DNA from 2 places in the Virgibacillus kimchii genome. Region 1 is predicted to be linked to the other one. Evidence: riboswitches for the same ligand, from Rfam matches in the RefSeq annotation. Region 1 holds a riboswitch; the other holds the start of a gene.
The links. Region 1 has a riboswitch for FMN ahead of ACZ42C_RS07725 (ECF transporter S component). Riboswitches for the same ligand answer to the same signal wherever they lie in the genome.

Region 1 (4,217 bases):
CAGAAATAAATATAGCGTTGGATCCATTTTACAGTTATGAATATGAGGAAATCGGATATGATGACGGTTCCGGGGAGATCGGGCGGACATTTTATGATATCGGGAACCGGGCAGCCGTAAAAATATCTTTGCCCGAGGACAGAGATCAAGCGCTCATTACGGATGGTGTTTTCCAATTTGAAAATGAACACCTTCCAAGGCCCGGTCCAGGCAGTACTGAATTTGCTGTAGAAATATGGGATGCAACCGGTGAGGATGGATTGCCGGGAGAAAAACTTGCCGGACCCTTTGAGGCAGAAGCAATAAGGGATATTACAGAATGGACAGTCATTGATTTGCGGGATGAAAACATTATTGTCGATGATGATTTTTATATCGTTTATGTACAAACAAGAGCAGATCAATATTCGCCTGCGCTGGCTAGTGATGTGGATGGTGATTATGCAGGAAGAAGTTATGAAAATATAACCGGGCTTTGGAGACAGGCTAATGAGATAGAAGGGAACTATATGATTCGTGCCCGGGTAGCATATGAGGTGGAAGATCCTGTTATAACTTCTCCGTCAGCGGACTTTATAACGACGGAAACGGATATTAGCATTGAGGGAACTGCTTCTCCTGAAACGACGATCCAGTTATTGAATAACGAAGAAGAAGTGGATAGCGCTGTTGTTGATGAGGATGGAACATTTGAATTCCAGACAGCATTATCTGAAGGGGAAAATGACTATCGAGTTGTTTCTATAGTTGAAGGTGAATCCACCAAACAATCCGAACCTGTTACCGTCACGCTCGATACCGAAGCACCGGAACTGACGATTGCCAGTCCGGAAGATGGTGAAATGACCAATCGTGAAACAGCGACGGTGGAAGGAACGGTATGGGATGCCAACCTTGATACAGTTACTGTCAACGGACAGGAGACAGCAGTGACGGATGGAGCGTTTTCGCATCGCATACTGCTGGATGAGGGCGAAAATGTCATTGAGGTTGTGGCGACGGATTTGGCAGGCAATATAATGGAGGAAACAATTACCATCTATGCCAAATATACTGCACCGGAAATAATGAATTTGACGCCGACAGAAGACCAGCACCTGGAGACAGGTCAATCGGTAAAAATTGAATTTGAAAGTGAGCCGGGATTACGTACCAGCTTTATGATCCACATGCCGCTGACCGACTTCGGCATGCAGATGGCCAATGCTACCGAATTGCCGATGATGGAAACAACGCCAGGAAATTATGTGGGATACTATACAGTCCCGCGCAGCACTTATGCAGACGGAGCGGTAATTGAAGTTAAAGCTATAGATGAATTCAGAAACGAAACAAGACAGCAGGCAGAAGGAAGATTGTTTATAAACCTGGAATAATAGAGGGATGTGTTGAAAAACTTTTCCCTTGAAATCAGAATAATATTATGTATAATGAAGATAAGTAAATTAAATATTCGATTCCAATCTTCGGGGCAGGGTGAAATTCCCGACCGACGGTAAGGAGCTGCATGGCTCTAAGTCCGTGACCCGTGAAAGCTTGCATGCTTGAACGGTGGATCCGGTGTAAGTCCGGAACCGACAGTTATAGTCTGGATGGGAGAAGATGTTGAGCCAATCGGTGCATTTTTGTGTACCCGGTTTTCCATTGACGTATTATTCCCTAAAGCCCCCTATGGCTTTAGGGTTTTTATGTTTTAATGGAGTGAAAGGCTTTTCCTTCATCACGAGATCGGAATCGAAAAAGATGGAGGAGAAAGATTATGAAAAACAGAAATCTATTAAAACTTATTATTCTGGCATTACTGGGAACAATATCTCTCGTACTATTTTTCTTTAATTTTCCGCTGCCGTTTTTGCCGCCGTATTTGAAAATTGACTTTAGCGATATACCTGCACTGATGGCATCCCTTATATTCTCGCCGATGGCCGGTGTAATCGTAGTTGGAATCAAAAATCTGCTTTATATGGCAATTGGCGGTGGCGAACCGGTTGGCGTCATATCCAACTTCCTGGCGGGAGTTATGTTTGTCGTACCTGTAGCACTTCTTTACCATAAATTCAGAAAAGGCGTAAAGAGCGTCGTTTCAGGTCTGATTGTTGGTACGATCGTGATGGCGATAGGGATGAGTATACTAAACTATCTTATTATTTTACCAGTCTATGCATGGTTTATGGGAATGGAAGAAATGCATATTACGAGTGTGAAATTTTATGCTGTACTGTACGGTATCCTTCCATTTAATATTATAAAAGGTATTATCGTCGGGTTAATGTTCATTCCATTGTTTATAAGAATGCGGCGTTGGATTGAGCAAAAGAGCGTTGAAATTGCTTAACAAAATCATAAAATAGCAGAAGCCGGTCTCAGAAGAGGCTGGCTTTTTTGTCATATTATGTTGTATTTTATTTTGCTATTTTAGAGCGGTGGTGTATACTTTAATTAGCGTAAAAATTAAATAATGACTAAGAATAAGGTGTCTTTTAAAAACAAGACTTAAAAGGGAAGTTTGGTGAAAATCCAACATGGTCCCGCCACTGTAATTGGTAAAAAGATTGTAAAAATCCACTGTACCTCGTGTACGGGAAGGAACAATCCATATAGCCATAAGTCAGGAGACCTGCCTTGTTCCAGCGCCATTTAGACCTACGCGGATAGGGAGGTGTGTGAAAAGATAAACGAGGAGTCTTTGTGGATTCCTATTATACTTATTCAGCATCTCTGTTTTAAGAGATGTTTTTTTAATGGGCAAAAACCCATGAGCGAATCAGGAAAAGAACTCAAAAATAGGGGGATTAAAAATTGAGAAAATTGCATGTGTTATTATTCACCACCCTGCTTCTGGCTGGGGTTCTGGCCGGATGTGGCGAAGATACAGAGAATGAAGAAACAGAAAATAATGAAGCAGAATCAGAACAGACCGAACAGCCGGAAAGTGAGGCAGAGGAATTTCCTGTAACGATAGAAGGAAGTGATGGAGAGCAAGTCACCATTGAAGAAGCACCGGAAGCTATCGTTTCACTGATCCCAAGCAACACGGAAATCGCATTTGCACTTGGACTTGGTGACAGAATAGTTGGTGTCTCCGACTATGATAATTATCCGGAAGAAACATTGGAAATAGATAAAATTGGCGGTTTGGAATTGAATTTAGAATTGATACTTTCGCTGGAACCGGACTTAATATTAGCTCATCCCGGAAATACACCGGAGGGTATTGATCAGTTAAGGGAATCCGGTTTGAATGTATTAATGGTCAATGACGCAGCTGATTTTGACGGTGTCTATGAATCAATTGAAATGATAGCTGAAGCTACAGGAACAAGAGAAGAGGCTGAGGAAATAATTGCTGCCATGCAGGATACATTTTCGAAACTGGAAGAAAAAGCAGCGGAAATTGCTGAAGAAGAAGTAAAAAGTATATACATTGAAATTTCTCCGGAGCCGGAAATATATAGCCCGGGAAATCATACCTTTGAGAATCAAATTTTAACGATGATCAATGCGGAGAACATTGCAGCCGACCAGGACGGCTGGGTGGAGTTAAGTGAGGAAACAATTGTAGATCAAAACCCTGATGTCATCATATTGACCTATGATTATATAGAAGATCCGGTGGGGCAACTGATGGACCGGGATGCATGGCAGGAGATCGCAGCAGTTCAACATGAGCAGGTAATTCAAGTGGATACTGATCTGATCAGCCGTCCGGGACCTCGTCTGGCAGAAGGAGCGGATACGCTTGCAAAATTCATCTATCCGGAAGTTTTCGAAGACTAGTAAATTATTTCCATATGTTTTTCTCGCTGTTTTGGCAATCTTGACGATTTTATTGGGAACATCAATGGGAACAGTTTCTGTCCCCTTCTCCACGATTATCCATATTGCAGCAGCAAACATCCTTCCTGGGGTATCGGGAGAATCTATAGATGCTACACATGCCAATATTGTATGGAATATCCGTCTGCCAAGAGTAATGCTTTCCGGACTGGTCGGCGCCTCCCTTGCCATTGCAGGGGCGGCCTTCCAGGGGCTGCTGCGCAACCCGCTTGCAGATCCCTACACACTGGGTGTATCCTCCGGGGCTTCCCTTGGGGCCGTCGTAACCATCTTTTTCGGCCTGTCATTGCCGCTCCTTGGAGCATTTACATTGCCAGTACTCAGTATCCTTGCATCATTTATGACCGTATTTTTTGTGCTGTTTTTTGCGCAACGTATTG
Region 2 (4,217 bases), 1.9 Mb from region 1:
GACGCCGCCAGGCAGTTTTTATTGATTTATTTTCTACTACATGCTTGAATTGAATAAGCTAAGGAATATCGGAAATACTATATAAAGTAATCATATAGTTATATTTATCCATATTCCACAGTAGCTCAGTGGTAGAGCAATCGGCTGTTAACCGATCGGTCGTAGGTTCGAATCCTACCTGTGGAGCCATTTTTATGTTTAAATATAATGCTTCCATAGCTCAGCAGGTAGAGCACTTCCATGGTAAGGAAGGGGTCGTCGGTTCAAGTCCGGCTGGAAGCTCTCAGGTAAACGCTTGTCCTTTAAGGGATGGAGCGTTTTTTTAATTTAATGCTATAACACATTTAGTAATGGTAAGGCGGTAAAATTTCCTATAATTTTAAAACTTTTCTATTTTAGGTGTTTAATTAATAAATAACAGGGTACGTATTGTTATATGGGGTATCTTCAATTGGTATGTCAGTATAAGAGGATTATTTTATGCAGGCAAATTGCCAAGAAAAATTTTCGACGAGGGAGTGTTCGAAATTATGAAAGACCTTTATCCTTCAAGAAAAGGGGATACACCAAAAATTTTGGAAAGAAAGGACCCTGTTGTTCATACGGAAAGATCTAAGGATAATCAGGCGCCCATTACTACAGCACAGTTAGACTTCTATGAAAAGAATGGTTTTTTGCAAATTGAAAACTTCTTTCCGGAAGAAGAAGTTGCAGATCTGCAGAAAGCTATTTTTGAATTGCAGGATGCAAATGAGGATGTGAATTCCGACAAAGTGATCCGCGAGCCGGAAAGTGAAGATATCCGTTCCATATTCCATGTGCATAAAGATGATAATTATTTCAAAGATGTAGCAAATGACCAACGTATATTAGACATAGTAAATCATCTGCTGGGAAGTGATGTATATATCCATCAATCCCGAATTAACTACAAACCCGGCTTTAAAGGGAAAGAATTTGACTGGCATTCCGACTTTGAAACATGGCATGTAGAAGATGGTATGCCGCGAATGAGAGCAGTCAGCCTTTCTATTGCACTATCTGATAATTACACATATAACGGACCGCTGATGCTTATACCCGGGTCCCAAAATTATTATATTAGTTGCATAGGAGAAACGCCGGATGATAACTATAAAAAATCATTGCAAAAGCAAAAGCTTGGTGTCCCGGATAATGACAGCCTGCGTTGGCTAGCCGAACAAGGCGGAGGTATTTCGGTACCAACCGGAAAAGCGGGTTCGATCACTTTATTCGAGTCCAATACGATGCATGGTTCGACGAGTAATATGACACCATATCCGCGTAATAATTTGTTTATGGTATACAATAGCGTGGAAAATCAGCTGGTTGAACCATTTTCAGGCGGCAAGCCCCGTCCTGAATATATTGCTGTGAGGGAGGGAGCTCCATCCTACAGCAGTGCTAAATAAAAAGTGAAAAGAATTTCACCCCAGGAATTCTTATGCTGGCATACATTCGGCTGTCTCAAACATAGGGACAGCCTTTTCTTTTTTTAAACACAGATAAAGGTTTAAACATAACTTTTAAACCGCTCATGATAGATCACTCCAATATCGAACATCCTATTATTCCGCCGTTGATAATTACTGATTCGTAATTCTTTTTACCTCGCAACTAAAGTAAAAAAGCTGATACATCCTTATCCATAAGTAATGTATATAAACTGATCTGCGCCAGAACCTCATTTAATGAGCAATTCCAGAATAGATACTGCCAGTAAAATTTCTCCTCTTGTTTCTTTAAAAAAACAATGCTATATTAATACTGAAAACTAAATATTTTAAAGTATTCCTTCGGGGTCGGGTGAAATTCCCAACCGACGGTGATGAAGCATCAGCTGCTTCTAAGTCCGTGACCCGTGAGGTTATATAACCAAGCGGTGGACCTGGTGAAAATCCGGGACCGACAGTTAAAGTCTGGATGGGAGAAGGAATTTTAGATGAGTAAGCATGGATTGGTGCTGACAGTTACACTTGTTGCGTTTACAAGAGGGTTATTTTTCTGTATCCTTTTGTTGTTTCAGTGTATCCGTGTACCTGTTTTATGTATTTTATATATTGTGCTTATTATCTTAAATTCGTACCTAACAGCCTCTGAAGTGAATTCAGAGGTTTTTTTGTTGCTAAAACGAAGTAGGAGGAAGGAATGCATATATACATTTGCGGGAGGGGTAACTGTGTTCACAGGAATTGTTGAGGAACAGGGAACTATAAAAGAATTGGAAAAAACAGAGGAAAACTCGGTCAAGTTATTAATCAGCGCAGCAAAAGTACTGGAAGATGTAAAAGTGGGAGACAGTATCGCTGTGAATGGCATCTGTCTGACGGTAACAGACTTTTCTACAGAAGTTTTTCAGGTTGATGTCATGCCGGAAACGATGAGCTCAACTTCCTTAAACAACCTGGACAGAGGTTCAGGAGTAAACTTGGAACGCGCTATGAAAGCAAATGACCGGTTTGGCGGTCATGTTGTTTCCGGCCATATAGATGAAGCCGGAACGATTATAAGAAAAGAACGAGCGAAAAATGCTGTTTATTATGATATTGAAACGACGGAAAATTTTTCGGAATTGCTGCTGAAAAAAGGGTCGATTACAGTGGACGGTATTAGTTTGACTATATTTAACGTGGAGAATAATATTTTTACCATCTCATTAATTCCCCACACCTTCGATAATACGATAATGGGAAATAAAGAAGTTGGGGATCTTGTAAATCTGGAATATGACATGCTGGGGAAATATGTTCAAAATATGCTTAAACACCACCCCGGGAAATAAGCTGGTTATTCGTATTGAGTGGTAAAATTCAACCAGCATGAGAGGAGTTTAATAGAAATGTTTCATACGATTCCGGAAGCAATCACTGATTTGAAAAAAGGAAAACCGATTATTGTGGTGGATGATGAAGACAGAGAAAATGAGGGGGATTTGCTTGCATTATCCGAAAAAGCGACACCGGAATTAATTAATTTCATGATAACTCATGGAAAAGGGCTTGTTTGTATGCCGATAACAAAAGCATTAGGTGAAAAGATGGATTTTCCTATGATGGAAAAGAAAAATACAGATCCATTGGGTACAGCTTTTACGGTAAGTGTGGACCACATAAACACGACTACCGGAATTAGTGCATGGGAAAGAGCCGAAACAATAAAGGCTATAACACGTGCTGATGCAAAGCCTGAAGATTTTAAAAGGCCTGGCCATGTATTTCCGCTAATTGCTAAAGATGGTGGGGTGCTGGCACGCCCCGGGCATACGGAGGCAGCAGTCGATTTAGCCGTACTTTCCGGATCGTTTCCTTCAGGGGTTATATGCGAGATCATTAAAGATGACGGAACAATGGCAAGAGTTCCCGACTTAAAAGAAATGGCTGCGGCTTTTAATTTAAAATTAATTAGCATTGAAGATTTAATTGCACATCGGGAAAAGATGCAGTATATAGAGAAAATCTGATGATATACATTCTGTGAAAGGAGTAGACATCCATGGGTAAAGTAATTCAAGGTAGTTTGGTAGGAACGGACCTGCAAATAGGAGTAGTTGTCAGCCGGTTTAATGAGTTCATTACGCAAAATCTGTTAACAGGTGCGCAGGACACATTAAAGCGGCATGGGGTAAAAGAGGAGCAGATGGATGTTGTTTGGGTGCCGGGTGCATTTGAGATACCGCTGGCTGCTCAAACACTGGCAATGAAGGAAGAATATGATGCTGTTATTACGCTTGGTACGGTGATCAGAGGTGCTACAACACATTATGACTATGTATGCAGTGAGGTGTCAAAAGGAGTTGCGAATGCATCCCTGGAAAGTGGCAAACCGGTTATATTTGGTGTGCTTACGACAGAAACAATTGAGCAGGCAGTGGAACGAGCTGGTACAAAAGCAGGCAATAAAGGTGCAGAAGCTGCAGCTGCGGCTGTAGAAATGTGTAATGTTTTGAAAGAGATTTAAGTAATAGTGTTTTTCAACCTGAAAAGAAGTAATTACCCACCTTTTTAAACAAGGTAACAAGTAATTACTTCTTTTTTTGTTTTAAATAAAGAATATCTGCGTTGTAAAACCCAGTAATTTAATGGTACTGGGAATTTATTTGTTAAAATGATGCCAGAAGAATTTCCAAGTATGGGCAGACGTCAGCTTCTCCATACAAAGATCACTTCTGCTGTATCTTCAGCTTTGATAAAATATTT

Region 2: it holds a riboswitch for FMN, as region 1 does, so the genes downstream of both, ribE (riboflavin synthase) here and ACZ42C_RS07725 (ECF transporter S component) in region 1, are expected to answer to the same signal.

Annotation. Positions count from the first base shown of each region.
Region 1 covers NZ_AP043951.1:1,506,495-1,510,711, reverse strand. The annotation lists gene ACZ42C_RS07730 (S8 family serine peptidase) at 1-1,376, shown strand, start outside; FMN riboswitch at 1,459-1,608, shown strand; gene ACZ42C_RS07725 (ECF transporter S component) at 1,760-2,335, shown strand; cobalamin riboswitch at 2,455-2,639, shown strand; gene ACZ42C_RS07720 (ABC transporter substrate-binding protein) at 2,800-3,777, shown strand; gene ACZ42C_RS07715 (FecCD family ABC transporter permease) at 3,740-4,217, shown strand, end outside.
Region 2 covers NZ_AP043951.1:3,370,102-3,374,318, forward strand. The annotation lists rRNA gene rrf (5S ribosomal RNA) at 1-13, shown strand, start outside; tRNA gene ACZ42C_RS16255 (tRNA-Asn) at 115-189, shown strand; tRNA gene ACZ42C_RS16260 (tRNA-Thr) at 210-282, shown strand; gene thpD (ectoine hydroxylase) at 531-1,433, shown strand; FMN riboswitch at 1,810-1,960, shown strand; gene ribE (riboflavin synthase) at 2,201-2,803, shown strand; partial or broken gene ribB (3,4-dihydroxy-2-butanone-4-phosphate synthase) at 2,861-3,475, shown strand; gene ribH (6,7-dimethyl-8-ribityllumazine synthase) at 3,514-3,978, shown strand.